Regions from separate parts of the Methylobacterium currus genome, predicted to be linked through region 3. Evidence: predicted binding sites of a transcription regulator. Region 3 holds the regulator's gene; each other region holds the start of a gene.
What was found. The regulator LexA, encoded in region 3, represses DNA repair genes until DNA is damaged. The targets are predictions, from matches to a motif close to TGTTCNNNNTGTGTTCNG.
Positions count from the first base shown of each region.

Region 1: DA075_RS09225 (trna delta -isopentenylpyrophosphate transferase) is a predicted target of LexA. The motif match lies at 4,923-4,940, and genes of this name have one in related genera.
Region 2: parE (DNA topoisomerase IV subunit B) is a predicted target of LexA. The motif match lies at 4,477-4,494, and genes of this name have one in related genera.

Region 1 covers NZ_CP028843.1:1,975,853-1,983,051, reverse strand. The annotation lists gene DA075_RS09250 (hypothetical protein) at 13-423, opposite strand; gene DA075_RS09245 (hypothetical protein) at 690-1,034, shown strand; gene DA075_RS09240 (AAA family ATPase) at 1,086-3,026, shown strand; gene DA075_RS09235 (hypothetical protein) at 3,023-4,024, shown strand; gene DA075_RS09230 (hypothetical protein) at 4,174-4,854, opposite strand; gene DA075_RS09225 (trna delta -isopentenylpyrophosphate transferase) at 5,191-5,973, shown strand; gene DA075_RS09220 (dienelactone hydrolase family protein) at 6,159-7,058, shown strand; gene DA075_RS09215 (response regulator) at 7,169-7,199, shown strand, end outside.
Region 2 covers NZ_CP028843.1:4,625,674-4,632,872, reverse strand. The annotation lists gene DA075_RS21500 (malto-oligosyltrehalose synthase) at 1-2,044, opposite strand, end outside; gene treZ (malto-oligosyltrehalose trehalohydrolase) at 2,046-3,866, opposite strand; gene DA075_RS21490 (hypothetical protein) at 4,062-4,250, opposite strand; gene parE (DNA topoisomerase IV subunit B) at 4,556-6,637, shown strand; gene DA075_RS21480 (outer membrane protein) at 6,954-7,199, opposite strand, start outside.
Region 3 covers NZ_CP028843.1:122,179-129,377, reverse strand. The annotation lists gene DA075_RS38070 (PAS domain-containing protein) at 1-447, shown strand, start outside; gene uvrB (excinuclease ABC subunit UvrB) at 520-3,321, shown strand; gene DA075_RS00580 (hypothetical protein) at 3,467-3,706, shown strand; gene lexA (transcriptional repressor LexA) at 3,923-4,675, shown strand; gene DA075_RS00570 (cupin domain-containing protein) at 4,754-5,938, opposite strand; gene DA075_RS00565 (NCS2 family permease) at 6,130-7,199, opposite strand, start outside.

The DNA.
Region 1 (7,199 bases), 1.9 Mb from region 3:
AGGGGAGAGCGCTCAGGCGCTCGCCGCCACCAGGGGGCGGACCCCGACGCTCGCGCGCGGCGCCGGCGCCCGGAACCGCACGAGGTCGGCGAGCGGCACGAAGGCGTCCGGCGCGGCACCGCCGACCCGGGTGCCGAAGCCCAGCGCGAAGGAGAGGGTGAGCTTGCGGTCGGGCGCGATGCCGAAGGCGTCGAGCGCGGCGGTGAAGGCCTCGCGGAAGCTGCGCACGCCGCACCAGCTCTTCTCCGAGAGGTGGAGCGGCCATTCCCAATGGCCGTCCGGCCGCCGGGCATTCAGCGCGTCGCGCTCGATGAAGTAGCCGGTCTCCCGGTGCTCCAGGCCGTCCGCGTGGAGGCGCCAGTCCCGGTTCTCGAACAGCGGGGCAGCCTCGGCCACGTCGTCGTCCAGGCGGGTGGTCTCCATGCGGGTCTCCCAAGGTTCCGCCGCGACGCCGCGCCGCCTCCCGGATCGGCTCGCCGTGTGGAACATTTCCGGAACACTGGGCTGATTTGCACAGGTCGTCAACAGGCATCGACGAACATTTCTCGAACCCGCGCGGCGTTGCCAAAGCGCGGGCGGAATGCCACGTCACCCGGATCGGAAGCCGGCGCGGAGCCTCGACCGGGAGGTTGCGCCGGCGCCCGTCCGGGCGCGCTGTCTGCCTGCCCGGCGAGGGCGATCCCGCGGAGATGAACACGAGGAACCAGATGGAGCGCAGCCGCAAGGGCCAGGAGCCGGGTTCGCGGGAGCCGAGCCCCGACATCGAGGCGTTGCGCCGCCTCGAGGCGCTGCAGCCGGCCTACGAGCGCCTGCGCGCCGACCGGATCCGGGCCGAGAGCGACGTCGAGCGCCTGACCGCCGAGCTGGCCGCCGCCCGGGCCCAGGCCCGCGAGGAGCTGGGTACCGACGACGAGGCCGAGATCCGCCGGATGATCGAGGCGGCGCGGGCTGAGAATGCCCGCCGGGTCGAGGCCTTCGCGCAGGCCCTGCGGGCGGTCCAGGACCGCCTCGATGCCCTCGATCCGGGCCGCTGAGACGCCCGCCGCATGAGACGCCTGTGACGAGACGCCCGTGACGAGACGCCCGTGACCCCTGCCGACATCCAGGACGCGCTGACCCGCGCCGGCCGCCTGCTCGCCCGCCTGGAGGCGGCCCGCGACGGCGACCGGAAGGCGCTCGCGGAGCGCACGAGGCTCGTCGCCGCCGCCAAGGGACGTCTCGCCCAGCGCGACGCCGTCGACACCTACCTGCGCGAGTTGCAGCAGGACGCCAACCGGCGCAGCGTCGCGACCTTCGAGACCCTGCTCACCGCCCTGGTCCAGGAGGTGCTGCCCGGCGAGAAGCCGGTACGCCTGGACCTCACCACCGAGCGCGGCCTGCCGGCCCTCGATATCGGGGTCGAGCGCCCGGATGGCGGGCGCGAGGACGTGCTGGAGGACAATGGCGGCGCGATGACCAACGTGGTCGGCATGGCGCTCCGCCTGATCGCTGTGGTCAAGGCCGGCGTCGGCCGCTTCCTCGCCCTCGACGAGGCCGATTGCTGGATCGCGCCGGAGCGGGTGCCGGCCTTCTACCGGGTGCTCGACGACGGCGCCGCCCGGCTCGGGGTGCAGTGCCTGGCGATCTCGCATCACGACGTGGCGGGGTTCGATGCGGGCCTGACGGTGAGCCGCATCGCCGGGCGGCCCGAGACCGGGGTCGCGATCGAGGGGCCGGCCGGCACTTGCGCGGCGCAGTGGACGCCCGGGATGCCGGGCTTCCGCTTCATCCGCCTGATCGACGTCCAGGGTTTTCGTGATGCGACCCTGCCGCTCTCGCCCGGCGTCAACGCCCTCGTCGGCCCCAACAACCACGGCAAGTCGACGGTGATCCGGGCCCTGCGCGCGGTCTTCTATGGCGAGGTGCGGGACAGTCTTGTGCGGGCCGGCGCCGGTTCGGCACGGGTCGAGATCGGCGTCGCCCATGGCCGGACCCTGCGCTACGTCCGGCAGCCGAAGCGCACCCCGGTCAACCTGTGGTCGCTGCATGAGGCGGACGGGACGCTGGTGCAGGAGAACGGCACGACCCTCGAGACTGGCGGCCGCGACGTGCCTCCCTGGGTCGAGCACCTGTTCGGCATCACCCGGGTCGAGGAACTGGACGTCCACGTCGCGCACCAGAAGTTCCCGGTCTTCCTGCTCGGCGAGAAACCGGCCCGGCGCTCGGCGGTGCTGTCGATCGGCCGCGAAGCCGGGCTGATCCGCGACATGCAGGCGCTGCAGCGCGAGCGCGTCACCGAGGACCAGCGCACGATCCGCGAGGGCGAGCGCGAGATCACCCGCCTGCGCGAGGCGCTCGCCGCCCTCGAGGGTCTCGACGCCCTGGCGGAGGCGCTGCACGGCCTGCACGACCAGGCCGGCGCTCTCGCGGAGGAGGCCGCGCGCCTGCGCGAGCGAGCGGCCCTGGCGGATCGGCTGTCCCGCGCCGCCCGCCTCGCGACCGGCGCCGCCGCCCGGGCGCGGGCGCTCGCGGATTTGCCGGGGCCGGAGGTCGGGGCCGAGCTGGGACGGTCTCTCGCCGAGGCCCGCAACCGCGAAGCCCTCGGCCGCCGGGTCCTCGTCGCCGCCGCCGGTCTCGCCGCCGCGCAGGGGCGGGTGGTGGCCTTGGCGGACCTGCCGCCGGAGGCGCCGCCGCCGCGCGACATGCGCCACGCCGCCGCCCACGCCGCCCGGTTGCGCCGCCTGGCGCGCGACCTCGCTGCGGCGGAAGGCCGGGCCCGGGCCCTGCGCGACCTGCCGGCGCCGCCCGCGCCGGTGCTGCGGCCCGACGCGGCGGCGACCGCCCGGCGCCTCGCCGAGATCGGCCGCCGCCTCGCGGAGGCCGAGGCCCGGGAGATGTCGGCCCGCGACGGCCTCGCGGCGGCGGAGGCCGAGATGGCGGAGGTCCTGGCCTCGACCGGCGGGCGCTGCCCGGCCTGCGGCACGCCCGCTGCGCCCGCCTCCCTCCTCGCCGGCCACCGCCACGCCCGGACCGGGGAAGCGGCATGATCCTCGGACGCGAGCGGCTCGACGCCGCGCCGGTCGAATGCGCCGGCCTCCTCGTCATCGGCGATCCGCACGTCTCGTCGCGCCGGCCCGGCCGGCGCAAGGACCCGGACTGGCCGGCACCGGTCCTGGCCAAGCTCGAGCATTGCGTGGCGCTCGCCAACGACCGCGACCTCGCGCCCCTGCTGCTGGGCGACCTGTTCGAGCGGCCGGTCGAGCCGGACGAGAGCCTGAAGTCGCGCCTGATCCGGATCCTCAAGGGCTTTCGCCATCGCCCGCTCGCCAATGTCGGCAACCACGACATCCGCCACACCCGCCTGTCCGACGGCGACAGCCTGGCGATGCTGGCGGTGAGCGACGTCCTCGACGCGGTGCCGGAATCCGGCCCGGCGGCGCATTACCGGGTGGACGGACGGCTGATCGGACTCGGCGCCACGCCTTTCGGGCAGGCGATCCCGTCGGAGGCGCGCGGGCTCTTCCCGGGGGCCGATCACGTCGTCTGGCTCACCCATCACGACCTCGCCTTCGGGGCGGGCTATCCGGGCGCGGTGCCGCCGGAAGCGATCCGTGGCTGTGCCCTGGCCCTCAACGGCCACGTCCACAAGCGTCACGCCGCCGTGCGGATCGGCGACACGCTGTGGTTCAATCCCGGCAACATCACCCGCGGCTCGATCGACCTGATCGCCCACGTCCCGGCCGCCTTCGTGCTGTCGGGCGACCTCTCGCTCAGCGAGGAGCGGCTGCCCCACGCCGCGGACGTGTTCGACCTCACCGGCCGTCAGGTCGCCGCCGATGCCTCGCCGGAGGCGATCGGCCGGGTCGAGAGCGCCTTCGTCTCCCTCCTCCAGGCCGAGACCACCACCGACCTCGCGCGCAGCGACGACGGCGCCCTGATCCGCGAGGAGATCGAGGCGAAGTTTTCTCGCGATCAGACCCCGGAACCGGTGCGGGCGGCGATCCGCTCGCTGGTCGAGGCGGCGGTGACGAAGAGAGGGCTTTGAGGCGATTCGGTTTTTGGCGAAAGTGCCCACCGGCCCCTTTGGCATTCTTCGCCTCATCCCGAGGCTCGACGAAGTCGAGAACCCGGGATGACTTTGAGAGTTGCCGGTAATCGTGCCGGATCAACCAACGCGACCGGTCGAATAGGCTCTCAAAAGCCGAACGGATCCGGGTGCGGCAGTGCCCGCCGCCGCACCGGCGTCTCCGGCAGGATCGGCCGGCTGATATCCACCGCCACCAGCCCCTCGACGGCGAGGGCCAGCACCGCGGCAACGCCGTCCTGGGCGTTGATCGCCATGGCGGCGCACTCGACGAGGCGGCCGGTGCCGCATTCGTCGAGATGGTGCAGGATCCGCACCCGGTCGCCGGCGGAAACGTAGGTGCGGCGGCAGGCCATGATCAGGCGCACGGTCGAGATGCGCGGCTCGGCCCGCAGGGTCGCGGCGCTCTCGATGACGAAGCGGCGGCCGTCCTCCGCCACCATCGGCTCGCCCGCCACGTAGGCCGTGCGGAAGGGGTGACGCCCGAGATCGCCCTCGGCCACCACGTCGACGAGCAGGCCCGGCTCGTCGGTGCGCACCTGCTCGAAATCGGCGGCGTGCTCGACGATCGCGTCGCCGAGCGTCAGGCGAACCGGGGCCGGGGCGGCGCGCAGGCGCTCCACCGCCGGGTCGAGGGCGGCGATGGCGAGGAAATCCGCCACCAGGGCCGGGCGCGGCACCGCCGGCGCGAGGGTGGCGCCGCGCCGGGGCGGACCGCCTCGCACGGCGCTGCGGCGCTGGCCCGGGCGGTCGAGCAGCGTCGACGGATCGAGGAGGGCGGGGGTGCTCATGCGGGGCTCCGGGGCGGTGAGCGGCGTCGGTCCGCCGTCATGCCAAAGTTCTATAGCCGTGACTCTTTAGGAACATTTAGCGAACATACCCGTCCCCGGCAACGCCGCCGCAATCGTCGCCGTGACAGCGAAGCCGTTCCGGGCGGGGGATCGTCTGCGCCGGCGACGAGGCCGCGCGAGAGCGCGACACAACATCATTCGCCGACAGCGATTCTTCTGGCATCGGCATCGCGAAAACGCTCGCGCATCACCATATGCCGTGATAGAGAACAAATGTGGAACCGGCCGATTCCCCCGCCCGTCCGGAGCCGCTGTCAGCAGGTGAGATCGATCGAGATGAGTGCAACCACGGACAAGCAGATCGCGGACATCCTCGCCACCTACGGCGAGCCCCTGGCCGGCAACGTCTGGCGCGTGCAGGGCACGGCCGTGATCTATCACAAGGCCCTGGAGCGGATCGCCGTGCAGGCCCGCATCCGCTTCGACGCCCCGGTGATCGTGCGGGCGGAGCGGGACGAGGCGGTGATCCTGGTGACCGGCCACATGCCGGGCCCGAACGGCGACCGCACCGAGTGGTCGATCGGCGAGGCGCTGATCGGCGTGAACTACCGCGTCTCCGGCCGCCAAGCGGCCTACGTCTTCGCCATGGCGGAGAAGCGGGCCAAGGACCGGGTGATCCTCAAGCTCGCCGGCCTGCACGGCCTGCTCTATTCCGAGGACGAGGCCGACGAGTTCAAGGCGAGCCGGCCCGATCTGGTGGCGGCGAACTCGGCGGCGAACCAGTCGCGCAAGCCCGAGCCGATGCGCGAGCCGCGCGAGACCGAGGAGGCCGAGCGGGACACCGAGGCCGCGAACGATTCCGACGCGTCGCGCGCCGGGGAGGAGCCCGGCCGGGCCGAGGCCGCCTCGTCGGAAGCGGAGCTGACCGCCCGCATCGATGAGGCCCAGTCGATCAATGCGGTGACCGACCTGATGCTCGCCCCCGAGACGCAAGCGGCGCTGGCCGCGATGCCGCCGGGGGTCCGGGACGAGGTGCGCGAGCACGCCAAGGCCCGGCTCGTCGCCCTCGGCTGGCCGGCCCGCAGCAACGCCAAGTCCCGCAAGGCGGCGGTGGCGTGATCGCCGGCGCGGTGCCGCTCCCTGAGGGCCGTCCGTTCGCGCGGGCGGCCCTCATCGTCTGGCCGGATCACTCGCACCTGACCGGATCGTGACCGTGGACGGCAGGTGTTCGCGCTTGCCCTCGCGAGCCCCGCACGCATGATCGCGCGCCGGCGCGAACGGCGGCCGGGACGGGAGGAGACGCGATGGCAACGAGCGACGACGCGCGGGCGAGTGGATCGAACGATCTCGAGCAGCTCGACGGCCTGGTGATCCCGCCCTTCTCCCGGCGCGGCTTCGTGATGACGAGCCTGATGACCGGCCTCACGCTCGCCACCACACGGGTCGAGGCGCAGGCCATCCACACCGACGAGACCGGCATCGTCGCGGGCGAGGTGCGGATCCCGGTCGGCGACGGGCCGATGCCGGCCTACCGGGCGATGCCGCAGGGCCCCGGGCCGTTCCCGATCGTCCTGGTGGTCGAGGAGATCTTCGGGGTCCACGACTACATCAAGGACATCTGCCGGCGGCTCGCCAAGGCCGGTTACACCGCGGTGGCACCGGAGCTGTTCGCCCGCCAGGGCGACGTCTCCAAGATGACCGACGTGCAGGAGATCGTCCGCGAGGTGGTGTCGAAGACGCCGGACGCGCAGGTGATGGGCGACCTCGACGCCACCGCCGCCTGGGCGGCCGCCGAGGCCAAGGGCGATGCGGGCAAGCTCGGCATCACCGGCTGGTGCCGAGGCGGGCGCACCGTGTGGCTCTACGCCGCCCACAGCGCCAGCCTGAAGGCCGGCGTCGCCTGGTACGGCAATTTCGGCGGCAACCGCACCGCCATCCAGCCGAAGACCGCCGCCGACGTGATCCCGGACATCCGCGCGCCGATCCTCGGCCTCTACGGCGCCGCCGATACCGGCATCCCGGTCGCCGACGTCGAGAAGGCGCGCGTCGCCGCGAAGGAAGCGGGCAAGACCGTCGACATCGTGATCTTCCCGGACGCGCCGCACGGCTTCCATGCCGATTACCGCCCGAGCTACCGCAAGGGGCCGGCGGAGGAGGGCTGGGGGCGGATGCTGGCGTGGTTCCGCGATCACGGCGTCGCCTGATTTCTCCGAGGCGTTGCGGCGAGCCTTGCATTGCCGCAACACCTCGGGAAGGATGAACACAGGGTCCCGGGAGCTATGCAACCAGTGGGCCGCAAGCTCGTTCCCTGCACATGACCGAGTCCAGCGCCGCCGCGAAGACAC
Region 2 (7,199 bases), 2.1 Mb from region 3:
GCCCGCCCGGGGCCGCGATCGCGTCGAGGTCGCGGTCGAGCTTGCGGCGCCAGTTCGGGTAGCCCTCGGTGACGCCCGGCATGTTGGCCTGGCTCACCTCGCCGAGGATGTCCTCGTACTGCACCGCCGTCAGCACCGACGGCGCCCGGGCGAGGAAGCGCACCGCCGCTTCGAAGGGCGGCTCGGCCGGCACCTCGCTCGTCGGGATCAGGCCCTCCTGGTTGAGCGCCTCGGCGAGGCGCCGGCGCTCGTGCACCCGCTCCTCGCGCTCGGCCCCGGCCCGCTCGGCGTCGTAGAGGCCGAGCGACTGGCGCAGCTCGGTGTCGACGCCGCGCCACCAGCCGACGAAGGTCGGGAGGTCGTGGGTGGTGATGGCGCAGAGCGCGTCGCGCGGGTACTCGGCCGGGCGCTTGAACGCGCCGCCCTCGCCCCGCTCGAAGGACAGGATGCGGTAGCTCAGGATCCCGGCCTGCATCAGCGCGTCGGAGAAGCCGGCCGGCGCGGTGCCGAGGTCCTCGGCGATGACGAGGCACTTCGCCCGGTGGCTCTCGAGGCGCAGGACCGCCAGCATCGCCTCGAACGGCATCGCCACGTAGGCGCCGCCCTTCGCCCCTCCTCCGACCGGGATCAGGAACAGCCGGGCGAGCTGGAAGGCGTGGTCGATGCGGATCGCGCCGGCATGGCGCATGTTGGCCTGGACGAGGGCCCGGAAGGCCGCGAGGCCGTCGCGCTCCAGCTCCAGGGGATCGAAGGGCGGCAGGCCCCAATCCTGGCCGTTCGGGGCCAGGATGTCCGGCGGCGCGCCGATCGACAGCCCGGCGGCGAAGCGCTCCGGATGCGACCAGATCTCCGAGCCGCCCCGATCCGCCCCGACCGCGAGGTCGCGGTAGAGCCCGAGCCGCATGCCCGAGGCGAGGCCCTGCGCTGCCGCACGGGCGAGCTGCCGGTCGGCGAGGAATTGCAGCCAGGCGTGATAGGCGACCCGCTCCTGGTGCTCGTCCGCGAAGGCCATGACCTCCGGGGTGCCGTTGCGGCGGTAGGCCTCCGGCCAGTCGCCGAGCCAGTGGGCGCCTTCCTTGGAAAAATGCTCCGCCAGGGCCTCGAAGGTGGCGTGGGCCTCCAGGGTCTCACCACCCGCGGCCCGGAAGGTGAGGAACTCGGTGTCCCGCCCGGCCCGGGCCGGCGAGTCCTGCCACAGGGCTTCGAGCACCGGGCTCAACACCTGCCAGACGCCCGCATGGTCGACGAGCGAGGCGTCGCGCAGGCGCGCGATCTCGGGCGCGGCGTCTTTCAGGAGGCGCTCGGCCCGGCTGCCGGCGAGGCCCGGCAGGGAGGCCGGGTCGATATAGAGGGTTTCGAGGAACAGCCGCGAGGACGGCGAGTAGGGCGAGACCTTCTGCCGGTCGGTCGAGAAGAGGGCGTGGACCGGGCTCAACCCCAGGAAGGCCGCGCCCCGCGCCCCGGCATCCGCCGCGGCCCGGCCGGCATCGGCGTAGGTGCCGATGCCGAGATTGTCCTGCGAGCGCAGGCCGTAGAGCTGGGCCGCCAAGCCCCAGTCCCGGGCGCCCTCGTCGCCGAGCGCCCGCGGGCGCCAGCAGCGCTGCGGGGCGGCGATCACCGTCGCCTCGGCGCGCTGGTCGCCCAAGCTCACGGTGAGGCGATGGTAGCCGGGGGTGAGCGGCGGCAGCTCGATCGCGTCGGTCTCCGCCGTCAGGGCCACGCGCCCGTCGCGGGCCGTGCCGCGCTCGTCGGTGACACGCCAGCTCACCGTGCCGGACGCTCCTCCCGGCCGGACCGGCACCCGTGCGCCGCGCCGCGCCTCGACCGGCACCAGGGGGGGCACCAGGCCGTGGCGCAAGGAGCGGATGCGGTCCAGGCTCGCCTGCGCCTCCGCGTCGGTCCCGGCCGGGAGGCCGAGGGCGGCGAGCAGCCCCTGGCGCACCGCGAGCGGGGTCTCGACGCGCCGGCCGAAGGCGTCGGTGTAGTCGGCGGCGATGCCCGCCTCATCGGCGAGCCGCGCGACGACATCCTCGGTCACGGCCATCTCAACGCACCTCTTTCACGAACACGCCCGACCAGGCGGGCAGGACCAGGGCGCCGTCCTCGTCCTGCGAGACGGACGGCGAGCGCCAGATGACGCGGCCGGGCAGCGGCCCCGGCTCGTACGGCTCACCGCCGAACACCCCGACGAAGCGCAGCGTCCCGCCGGCGAAGGACCAGGTTACGTCGATCACGTCGGGCCGGGGCAGCGCGAAAGCACCGCCCTGCCAGGCGGTCTTGGTCAGCGGCACCACCTCGCGCTGGCGCAGGGCCAGGAGCGCCGTCGTATCGGACAGGATCTCGCGATGCGGTGAGCGGTCGCGCTCCGCCCAGTCGAGCTTCGAGCGCCGGAACGTCGCTTCCGCCGTCGGATCGGGGATCGTCTTCGCCTTCTCCTCGTCGGCGAAGGCCGCGAAGCTCTTGAACTCGCGCCGGCGGCCGTCCCGCACCGCCTTGTTCAGCTCCTCGTCGGGGGCGAAGTCGACGAAGAACAGGAACGGCGTCGAGGCCGACCATTCCTCGCCCATCCACAGCATCGGGATCTGCGGGCTCAAGAGCAGACCGGCCCGGGCGAGCGCCAGCCTGTCGGCATCGGCAAGGTGGCTCAGGCGCTCGCCGAGCGCCCGGTTGCCGACCTGGTCGTGGTTCTGCAGGAAGGTGACGAAGGCGGACGGCGGCAGGTGCCCCGAAGGCTCGCCGCGGGGGTGATTATCGAGCGTCCTGAACGGCTCGCCCTGGTAGGCGAAGCCCTCCGCGAGGCTGCGGGCGAGATGGGCGGCCGGCTTGTCGGAAAAACTCTCGTAGTAGCCGGAATCCTCGCCCGTCAGCAGGATGTGCCAGCCGTGATGGGTGTCGTCGGCCCACTGCGCGCTGTGGAAGCGCGGCTGGCCCGTTCCGTCCCGCTCCAGCCACGAGGCCTGGTTGGCCTCGTTCTCCAGCATCAGGTGGATCGGCCGCTCGGGAACGGCGCTGCGGATCCGCTCGGCCAGCTCGCCGAGGAAGTGTTTTTCGGAATCGTCCAGGATCGCGTGGACGGCGTCGAAGCGCAGGCCGTCGATGTGGAACTCCTCGATCCAGTACAGCGAATTATGGACGAAGTAGTCCCGCACCACCTCGCCGCTGGTCTTGCCGTCGAAGTTGATGCCCGCGCCCCATGGCGTCTGATGGCGCTCGGTGAAGAACGACTTGGCGTAGGCGTGGAGATAGTTACCGGCGGGGCCGAAATGGTTGTAAACGACGTCGAGGAAGACCATCAGGCCAAGGGAATGGGCCCGGTCGACGAGGCGGCGCAGGTCGTCGGGCGTGCCGTAAGCGGAATCCGGCGCGTAGGGCAGCACGCCGTCATAGCCCCAGTTGCGGCTGCCCTTGAAGTCGGCGAGCGGGAGCAGTTCGAGCGCCGTGACGCCGAGGTCGCGCAAGGAGTCGAGCTTGTCGGTCAGCGCCGCGTAGGTCCCCTCCGGCGTCGCGGTGCCGACATGGCACTCGTAGATCACCGTCTCCTCGAACGGGCGCCCGGCCCAGGCGCCGTCGGTCCACGCGAAGGAAGCGGGGTCGACCACCTCGCTCAAGGACGAGACGTCCTCCGGCTGGAAGCGCGAGGCCGGATCGGGCACCACGAGGTCGCCGTCGATCCGGTAGCCGTAGCGGGCGCCGGCGCGCACGCCCGGCACCGTCAGGCGGCGCCAGCCTTCGCCCTGGTCGTCGAGCGGATGCTCCTCCCCGTCGAGCACCAGGGCGACGTTCGTCGCGGTCGGTGCCCAGAGGGCGAAGCGCACGCCCTCCGGTCCGATCTGCGCACCGAATGGCATGCTGTGGGCGCGCCGCATCGGGCCACCATCCTTTGAAAGCAAGAGTGTGCGAACGGCGTGGGGCGCCGCTCAGGAAATTCGGTGGATTCGGGCCGGTTCCGCGAGCCAGTTCCGCGCTGCGAAAGCCGCGCTGCGAAGCGGGAGCTAAGGCGGCCCTCGCCCGCGGCAATGGCCGGATCCGGCGGTCGCTGGGGATGGCCGCGCGCGGGGTCTTCAGAACGCCCAGGCGAGGGTCGCGGCGAAGGCCGCCGCGACGGCTGCGCCGGTCGCCGTCATCGTGACGCGCCCGAACCCGAGGGCGGCTGCGGCGACGCCCTCCTCGGCGAAGCCGAAGGCCTGGCCGGCCGCCTGCTCGGCGCGGGCGAGGGAGAGATGGCGGGCGTGGCGGGTGACGGCTTTCATCGTCGGAACGCTCCTGCGGCACGGTCCTCCCGTCCGGCGTCGGGAGCGGCCATCCGGACAACGGGCGGTCACAGTCGAGGTTCCGGGGGGTAGCGCGCGCGTCACCAGGCTTTAAGGGAATTTGTTTACGTCTCGGTGACTCTGGTACGGGTTCTGCTGCGCGGCGATTCCGCGCCGCCCGCCCATGCCCGTTCGCCACACCCCGAAGCCGCGCAAAGGCTCTTTTTGTTCCGCGTTTGTTCCGGTATAGGGAAAGGATGACCTCGAATGCTGCCAGAGCCCTTCCCCCACCGCGAGGCCGTCGCGTGAGCGAGGCCGCACGAGACCTGTTCGGTCCGGGGGGCAAGACCCCCGGGACCCCGTCGCCCGGCGCCAAGCCGCCGGCCAAGCCGTCGGCCGAGCCGAAGCGGCTGAAGCCCGTCGCCGTGCCCGCGTCCGCGGAAGCGGCGGAGGCCGGCTACGACGCCTCGGCGATCGAGGTGCTGGAGGGGCTGGAGCCGGTGCGGCGCCGGCCCGGCATGTATATCGGCGGCACCGACGAGAAGGCGTTGCACCACCTCTTCGCCGAGGTGATCGACAATTCCATGGACGAGGCGGTGGCGGGACATGCCAGCTTCATCGAGGTGGAGCTGGAGGAGGGCGGCTGCCTCGCGGTGACCGACAATGGTCGCGGCATCCCGATCGACCCGCACCCGAAATTCCCCGGCAAGTCGGCGCTCGAGGTCATCATGACCACGCTGCATGCCGGCGGCAAGTTCGACTCGAAGGTCTACGAGACCTCCGGCGGCCTGCACGGCGTCGGCATCTCGGTGGTGAACGCCCTCTCGGACGTGCTCGAGGTCGAGGTCGCCCGCAACCAGACCCTCTACCGGCAGACCTTCTCCCGCGGCCACGCGCAGGGGCCGATCGAGACGGTCGGGCGGGTGCAGAACCGGCGCGGCACCAAGGTGCGCTTCCATCCGGACGCGGAGATCTTCGGCGAGCACAAGTTCGATCCGCGCCGCCTGTTCAAGATGGCGCGCTCGAAGGCCTACCTGTTCGGCGGCGTCGAGATCCGCTGGCGCTGCGCCCCTGCCCTGCTGGACGGCATCGACAACGTGCCGGCCGAGGCCGTGCACCGCTTCCCGGCCGGCCTGAAGGACTATCTCGCCCGCGAGATCGACGGCAAGGAGCTGGTCGCCGACAACGTCTTCGCCGGCAAGGTCACCAAGCCCGGCAGCCACGGCTCCCTCGAATGGGCGGTGGCGTGGCTGTCCAACGACGACGGCTTCTCGTCGTCCTACTGCAACACGATCCCGACGCCGGAGGGCGGCACCCACGAGAGCGGGATGCGGGTGGCCCTGCTGCGGGGGTTGCGCGACCACGCCGAGCGGGTCGGCCAGGTCAAGCGGATGGCCTCGGTCACCGCCGAGGACGTGATGGCGACCTGCGCGGCGATGCTGTCGGTCTTCATCCGCGAGCCCGAGTTCCAGGGCCAGACCAAGGACAAGCTCGCGACGCTGGAGGCCTCCCGCATCGTCGAGGCGGCAATCCGCGACGCCTTCGACCACTGGCTCGCCGCCTCGCCGACCCAGGCCAACAAGCTCCTCGACTGGGTGATCGACCGGGCCGAGGAGCGCCTGCGCCGGCGCCAGGAGAAGGAGGTCGCCCGCAAGACCGCGACCCGCAAGCTGCGCCTGCCGGGCAAGCTCGCCGATTGCTCGAAGGCCGGGGCCGCGGGCTCCGAGATCTTCATCGTCGAGGGCGATTCGGCCGGCGGCTCGGCCAAACAGGCGAGAGACCGCGCCACCCAGGCGATCCTGCCCCTGCGCGGCAAGATCCTCAACGTCGCCTCGGCGAGCCGGGACAAGCTCGGGGCGAACCAGCTCCTCTCCGACCTGATCCAGGCGCTAGGCTGCGGCATCGGCAACCAGTACCGGCACGACGACCTTCGCTACGAGAAGGTCATCATCATGACGGACGCCGACGTCGACGGCGCCCATATCGCCTCGCTCCTGATCACCTTCTTCTACCGGCAGATGCCGAAGCTGATCGAGGGCGGCCACCTCTACCTGGCGGTGCCGCCCCTCTACCGGCTGACGCAAGGCGCCAAGAGCGCCTATGCGCGCGACGATCGCCACAAGGAGCAGCTGCTCAAGACCACCTTCAAGTCGGGCAAGGTCGAGATCGGGCGCTTCAAGGGCCTCGGCGAGATGATGCCCGGCCAGCTCAAGGAGACGACGATGGACCCCAAGAAGCGCACGCTCCTGCGGGTCGAGGTGGTGGAGGAGGCACGCGATGCCACCGGCGACACGGTCGAGCGGCTGATGGGCAACAAGCCCGAGGCCCGCTTCGCCTTCATCTCCGAGCGCGCGGTCTTCGCCGACGAGATCGAGCTCGACATCTGATACCGCAGCGCCTTCGAACGGACCCGTTCGAAGGCGCTGGCTAAGCCCGAACGGGCGTCGGCGCCGATGCGCCGGACGCCTTGGCATCGACGTGTCGATGCCAAGGCGCGAGGGTATGAGATCCGCCGGGGACGGCGCGGCCGTTCCCGCAGCGAGCACGACGTGACGAAAGCCCGTCCGCACCAGCGGCCGGGCTTTCGTCGTTGCAGGTCGGCGCGTCCGAGACGGAGCTTCCCGCGATAGGGAGCGCTTCTGGAACGCGAAAAGCCCGGCCGTGAGGCCGGGCTCCGCTCCGTCGGGCGACGGAGTGCGACGACTAGAAGCCGTTGAACTTGTAGTTCAGGCCGGCGCGGACGACCGCGAACTCGGTGTCGCGACGGGTCTGGCCCGGGTTGACGACGACCACGCCCGGCGACGAGGTGGTGATCACCGTGCCGGCGTTGTTCACCGCGAAGGCGCCGTTGTTGCGGTTGCCCTGATCCAGGTTCACGTACAGGCCTTCGACCTTCAGGGTCACGGCCGACGAGCGGAAGAAGTTCAGGAACGAGTCGGTGGGCAGAGC
Region 3 (7,199 bases):
GTCCTCTCGCGGGTCGAGGCCGGGCAGCCCTTCGTGGTCGAGAACCATCTGGCCCTGGCCGGCGGCGAGCGCGGCCTGTTCCGGGGCGTGTTCGTCCCGGTGCGCGGCACCGACGGGCGGATCGAGACCTGGGCCAGCCTGAATTCCCGGATCGACCGGATCCGCCCGGTCCCCATAGCCCCCGTCCCCCCGGGCGCGGTGCGGCACGGCCTGGAGCAGGCGGTCCAGGGCGCGCATCTGCGCGCCGCCCGCGGGCTGCTCGGCTGGTCGATGACCGACCTCGCCGAGGCCAGCAGCCTCTCGCTCTCGACCATCCGGCGCCTGGAGGAGGGGAACGAGGGGCCGGCGGCCCGCAGCCGCCACGCCGCGGTCGAGGCCCTGCGCCGGGCCGGCATCGGCTTCGTGCTCGTCGCGGGCGACGCGATCGCGGTCGCCAAGGTGCGGTGAGCCGCACGAGGTGGTCAAGGTGCGGTCACGAGAGCCCTTTCCGGCTCCGGCAGGGGTTGCCATATGGGGTTCATGCCCGCCCCCAAGAAGCCCCGCCTGTCGACCGGCAAGGCCTCGAAGCCCGAGCTGAAGCCGCTCGATCCGTTCCTCGCCGAGCTCTTGAACCCGGCGCTGAACCGCGACCGCCTGCCCGCCATCGAGCCGCCGCCCGAGCCACCGAAGCGCGGGCGTCCGCGCAAGGACGCGGCCGACGTCAAGCCACCCTCCGGCAAGGCACCCTCTGGCAAGGCACCCTCCGGGCCTGCCCGCAAGGGCAAGCGCGTGCAGGAAGCGACCCCCGCCGGCTTCGGCGAGGCGCCGCAGGCCGCCTTCGCGCACGGCACGGCGGCCGATGTCGAGCCGGCGCTGGCCCAGGCCCTCGGCCTGCGCGAGCCGGACGGCGAGGCGGTGGAGGAGCGCGGGTCGCTCGCGAGCGAGGGCGTCTCGGCCACGGTCGACGCGCTGACCAGGCTCCTCACCGAGGGCAACCCGCTGTTCAAGAACGGCGAGCTGTGGCGCCCGCACCGCCCCGAGCGGCCGCAGAAGTCCGAGGGCGGCGTCCCGTTCCGCCTCAAGTCCGACTTCACGCCGGCCGGCGACCAGCCCCGCGCCATCGCCGAGCTGGTCGCCGGCGTGAAGGGACAGGAGCGCGACCAGGTGCTGCTCGGGGTCACGGGCTCGGGAAAGACCTTCACGATGGCCAAGGTCATCGAGGAGACCCAGCGCCCGGCCCTCATCCTCGCCCCCAACAAGACCCTGGCGGCGCAGCTCTACGGCGAGTTCAAGAGCTTCTTTCCCGACAACGCCGTCGAGTATTTCGTTTCGTACTACGATTATTACCAGCCTGAGGCCTATGTTCCGCGCTCCGACACCTTCATCGAGAAGGAATCGTCGATCAACGAGCAGATCGACCGGATGCGCCACTCCGCCACCCGGGCGCTCCTGGAGCGCGACGACGTCATCATCGTCGCCTCGGTCTCGTGCATCTACGGCATCGGCTCGGTCGAGACCTATACGGCGATGTCGTTCACGGTCAGCCTCGGCGAGAAGATCGAGCAGCGGCAGCTCGTCGCCGACCTGGTGGCGCTGCAATACAAGCGCATCCAGTCCGACTTCGCCCGCGGCACCTTCCGGGTGCGCGGCGACGTGATCGAGCTGTGGCCGGCCCACCTGGAGGACCGCGGCTGGCGCATCGGGCTGTTCGGCGACGAGATCGAGTCGATCTCGGAATTCGATCCGCTCACCGGCAAGACCATCAACACGCTCAAGTTCGTCAAGGTCTACGCCAACAGCCACTACGTGACGCCGCGCCCGACGCTGCAGCAGGCGGTCAAGGGCATCAAGGACGAGCTGAAGTGGCGGGTCGAGGAGCTGACCCGGATGGGCCGGCTGATCGAGGCCCAGCGCCTGGAGCAGCGCTGCACCTTCGACCTCGAGATGATCGAGGCCACGGGCGCCTGCAACGGCATCGAGAACTATTCGCGATACCTCACCGGCCGGAAACCCGGCGAGCCGCCGCCGACCCTGTTCGAGTACCTGCCCGACAACGCCCTCGTCTTCACCGACGAGAGCCACGTCACGGTCTCGCAGATCGGCGGCATGTACCGGGGCGACTTCCGCCGCAAGGCGACGCTCGCCGAATACGGCTTCCGGCTGCCCTCCTGCCTCGACAACCGCCCGCTGCGGTTCGAGGAATGGGACGCGATGCGCCCGCAATCGATCCACGTCTCGGCGACGCCGGCGAAGTGGGAGCTGGAGCAGACCGGCGGCGTCTTCGCCGAGCAGGTCATCCGGCCGACCGGCCTCGTCGACCCGGTGATCGAGGTGCGCCCGGCCCGCTCCCAGGTCGACGACCTCTTGGGGGAGGTGAAGGAGGTGGCGGCCGCCGGCTACCGCACGCTGGTGACGACGCTGACCAAGCGCATGGCCGAGGACCTGACCGAGTACCTGCACGAGAACGGCGTGCGGGTGCGCTACATGCACTCGGACATCGACACCCTGGAGCGCATCGAGATCATCCGCGACCTGCGGCTCGGCGCCTTCGACGTGCTGATCGGCATCAACCTCCTGCGCGAGGGCCTCGACATCCCGGAATGCGCGCTGGTCGCCATCCTCGACGCCGACAAGGAGGGTTTTCTCCGCTCCGAGACCTCGCTGATCCAGACCATCGGCCGCGCCGCCCGCAACGCCGAGGCCCGCTGCATCCTGTACGCCGACCAGGTCACCGGCTCGATGGAGCGGGCGATGGCGGAGACCGAGCGCCGGCGCAAGAAGCAGCTCGCCTACAACGCGGAGCACGGCATCACGCCCCAGAGCGTGAAGCGCAACATCGCCGACATCCTGGAGAGCGTCTTCGAGCGCGACCACGTCCAGGTCGATACGGGGCTGGCCAAGTCCGCCGTGACGGTGGGCCACAACCTCAAGGCGGTGATGGCCGACCTCGAGAAGCGGATGCGGACGGCCGCCGCCGACCTCGACTTCGAGGAGGCGGCGCGCCTGCGCGACGAGCTCAAGCGGCTCCAGGCCACCGAACTCGCCATCGCCGACGACCCGATGGCCGGACAGGCCGAGGTCGAGCGCGAGGCCGGCCGCTTCGGCGCCAAGCGCAAGCGCAGGGGGCCTGACTCCTTGGGGCCTGAATCCCTGAGCTACGGCCCCGGCGGCAAGGGTACCTCCGACGAGGGCACCCGCATCCGCGAGCCCGACCTCGACGACATGGGCCCGGGCACCGACCGCGAGGTGCCCTTCACCTACGCCGAACGCCCGACCGGCCGCTCGACGCAGGGCTTCCCGGGCCAGCGGCCGAAATACAAGGGGCGCAAGGGGCGGGGCTGAGGGGCGAGGGGAGCGCTCGTCGTGGAAGCCGCCCGGCCATGCCGAACCGGCTTCGATGGAGCCATTCCGGCTCCTCGTATGCCCACGCCCGTCGGCGAGAGGAGAGCGTCGGACGAAGTCGATCCTGGGTGCCGGCATCGTGGCGGTGATCCTGCTTCCCGCGCCCGTGCTGGCGCAGGCGGCGCAGACGACCGCCGCCGGCCTGCGGTTGCCCCAGGTCATTGCCGGCAAGTCCCCGGCGCCCGATGCCGGCAGGGACGTCGCCGCCGCTCCTCCGGCGCATGTCGACTCGCTGGCGGACGACGTCAACCGGCCGCTCTCCGCGACCGCGGAGCCGCCGCCCGACCCGCTCGTCACGCACCGGCCGGAGCCGGCCCGCCGATAGCGCCCGCGGAACGTCTCTCCGGCAGTGAGCCGGCCGGTTTTCCCCCGAGGACACGCCCGGTTTGCCTGTCCGACATCGCCCGAACTGGCCGGGTTCTCTCCCCTCTGCTGCGTTCGCGCGCCGCAGTGTCAGACCCGCTTGCGGAACACTTGCGGAACGCTTACCATGTTCGCGATTTGTTTCCGGAGCGCGCCAGCGCGGGGATGAGAGTGTCACATGCTCACGCGTAAGCAGTTGGACCTGCTCCGCTTCATTCAGCAGAGAATGCGCGAGACGGGTGTCCCCCCGTCCTTCGACGAGATGAAGGACGCCCTCGATCTCAAGTCGAAATCGGGCATCCACCGCCTGATCACGGCCCTGGAGGAGCGGGGCTTCCTGCGCCGCCTGCCGAACCGGGCCCGGGCGATCGAGGTGATCCGCCTGCCCGACACGGGGACCGGGCCGGTCGCGGCCGCATCCGGGGGAACCGGATCCGGCGCCGAGGTGGTGCGGTTCAACCCCAGCGTGGTCGAGGGCGGGCGCGCCCACGAGCCGAAGCGGCCCGCCGGCATCCCGGCGATGACGACGGCGTCGGACGAGAACGGCCAGTCGGTCAGCGTGCCGGTCATGGGCCGGATCGCCGCCGGCACGCCGATCTCGGCGATCCAGAGCCAGAGCCGCTCGGTGGCGATGTCGCCGGACTTCCTGGCCAGCGGCGAGCATTACGCCCTGGAGGTGCGCGGCGACTCGATGATCGAGGCCGGCATCCTCGACGGCGACCTGGTGGTGATCCGCCGCCAGGAGACCGCCAATACCGGCGACATCGTGGTGGCGCTGATCGACGACGAGGAGGCGACCCTCAAGCGCCTGCGCCGCCGCGGCTCCTCGATCGCGCTGGAAGCCGCCAACCCGGCCTACGAGACAAGGGTGCTCGGGCCGGACCGGGTGCGGATCCAGGGCCGGCTGGTGAGCCTGGTCCGGAAGTATTGAGGCGATCAGACAGGAAGGCGGGCCTGATGTCGGCCCGCTTCATGCTGCGCTCGGATGCCTCGCGAGCCGTCGGCGCCCTCAGGCTGGCCGGCTGAAGACGCGCGACGCCGTCGGAAAGCCGGCGGTTCCCTGCTCGTCGAGGCCGAGATTGGCGGCGAGAAGGTGGCGCGGCGCCTGGGCGAGCCAGAGCGCCAGCGACGTCTCGCTGTAGACGCCGCTGTCATGCACGCCGACGATCTCGGCCGTCTCTGTTCCGGTATTCTCGACGGAATGCCCGCAGGCCCGCGGGATGCAGGCGCAGTCGCCGGGGCCCAGCTCGGCCACGGCCAGGCGCTTGTCGGGCCCGAACAAGGTCACGCGCGTGCGCCCCCGCAGGACGTAGTGCCACTCGTTCGCGCCCGGGTGCCAGTGCGGGGTGTGGATCGCGCCGGGCGCGAGCCGGACGAGGAGGCCTGTCATCCCCGACGAGACCGGGAAGGCGGTCGCGGGCGCCACCCGCATCGTGCTGCCGGCGGCATCCACGATCGCCTCGCTCCCCGCCAGCCCGTAGCGATGCGACCGCGACGGCGCGAGGGGCCGCCCGGCGCGCGCGGCCGGGCCGTCGAGGGGCAGGACGGGCCCCTGCATGATGTAGGTCTCGCCCGGGGGAAGCGCCGCCAGCGTCGCCTCCGGCACGCCGAGAGCGTGGCCGAGGATCGCCGGATCGAAGCGGCTCATCCAGTCGGAGAGCCCGAAGGTGCCGTGCTCGCCGTAGAGGCCGTCGTCGAAGGCGAGGATCGCGTGGCACGGATCGGTCCCGAGGGTCTGGATCGCGTGGGCGTGGCCGCCGGGAAAGTACCAGGTGTCCCCGGGCGCGAAATTGACCACCTCCATCTCGCCTGCGGCGTCGATCACCGTCGCCTGGCAATGGCCGGCGACGATGTAGCCCCACTCGGCGGAGGTGTGCCAATGCATCTCGCGCACGCCGCCCGGATTGAGGAACAGATGCGCGCCCGCGATCCCGGTCGCGATGGGAAGCTGGCGCGTCGTGACGTCCCGGGCCCAGCCGCCCGAGGTCGCCTTGATCGGGCCGGCATCGAGCGAGATCGTGAAGGCGGGCGCCTCACCCGCCTTGCGGGGGATCGTGCGCAGGAAGGTGCCGGCGGGGGCGACGTCGGCGCCGGCCGCGTGACCGTCATCGGGGGCGGCGAAGGCTCCGCCGACGGCGAAGCTGCCGCCTGCGGCCAGGGTTCCGAGGAAGACGCGGCGGCTGGTCTGGTCCATGGGGCCCTTTCGACGAAAGGGCGCGAGATCGCGACGAGTCCTGATCGGTTGAGGCGCCCGCGCGCATGATCAGAGTTCCGGATCGACTTGGCGTCCTTCGTTTGGTGGACGCCTGGCCGGCGATGCGACTTCCGGATGGAAATTTCCGGAAGTCGATCGGCGCGCCAAAATCCGACAGGACTTGCGCTTCCTCAATGCGCGCTGCCCGTCGCGACGAACTTGAACAGGAACACGCCCGCGATCACCCACACCACCGGCTTCACGTCGCGAAAGCGGCCGGTGAGCAGCTTGATCACCGCGTAGGTGATGAAGCCGAAGGCGACGCCGTTCGCGATCGAGTAGGTGAAGGGCATCAGCAGCGCGGTGACGCAGGCCGGCAGCACCTCGGTCAGGTCGTCCCAGTCGAGATCGACCAGTTCGTGCAGCATCAGGCAGGCGACGTAGAACAGGGCCGGCGCCGTGGCGTAGGCCGGAACCGAGCCGGCCAGCGGCGCGAAGAACAGGCAGGCGAGGAACAGCACGGCCACGGTCGCGGCGGTGAGCCCGGTGCGGCCGCCCTCCTCGACGCCGGACGCGCTCTCGAGATACGCCGTCGTGCTCGACGTGCCGAGCAGCGAGCCGACGAAGATCGACGACGAATCCGCCATCAGGGCCTTGTCGAGGCGCTCCATCTTGCCCTCGGTGAGCAAGCCCGCCCGGTTGGCGACGCCCATCAGCGTGCCGGTGGCGTCGAAAAGCTCGACCAGGAAGAACACCAGGATCACGTTGAGCAGGCCGCCCGACAACGCGCCCTTGATGTCGAGGGCGAACAGGGTCGGGGTGATCGAGGGCGGCAGCGAGGCGACGCCCTGGAAGCTGTTGTCGGCCACGATGAAGCTCAAGGCCGTCACCGACAGGATGCCGGCGAGCAGCGCGCCCCGCACCTTGCGCACCGAGAGCACCGCGACGATCAGGAAGCCGAGGACGGCCAGCACCGTGCTCGGCTTGTGCAGGTCGCCGAGGGTGATGAAGGTCGCCGGGCTCGCCGCCACCACGCCGGCGCTCTTCAGTGCGATGATCGCGAGAAAGAGCCCGATGCCGACCGTGATGGCGATGCGCATCGAGCGCGGGATGCCCTCGACGATGATGCGGCGCAGGCCCGTCAGCGTGACGGCCATGAAGCACAGGCCGGAGATGAACACCGCGCCGAGCGCCGCCTGCCAAGTGTAGCCCATCTGGAGCACCACCACGTAGGCGAAGTAGGCGTTGAGCCCCATGCCGG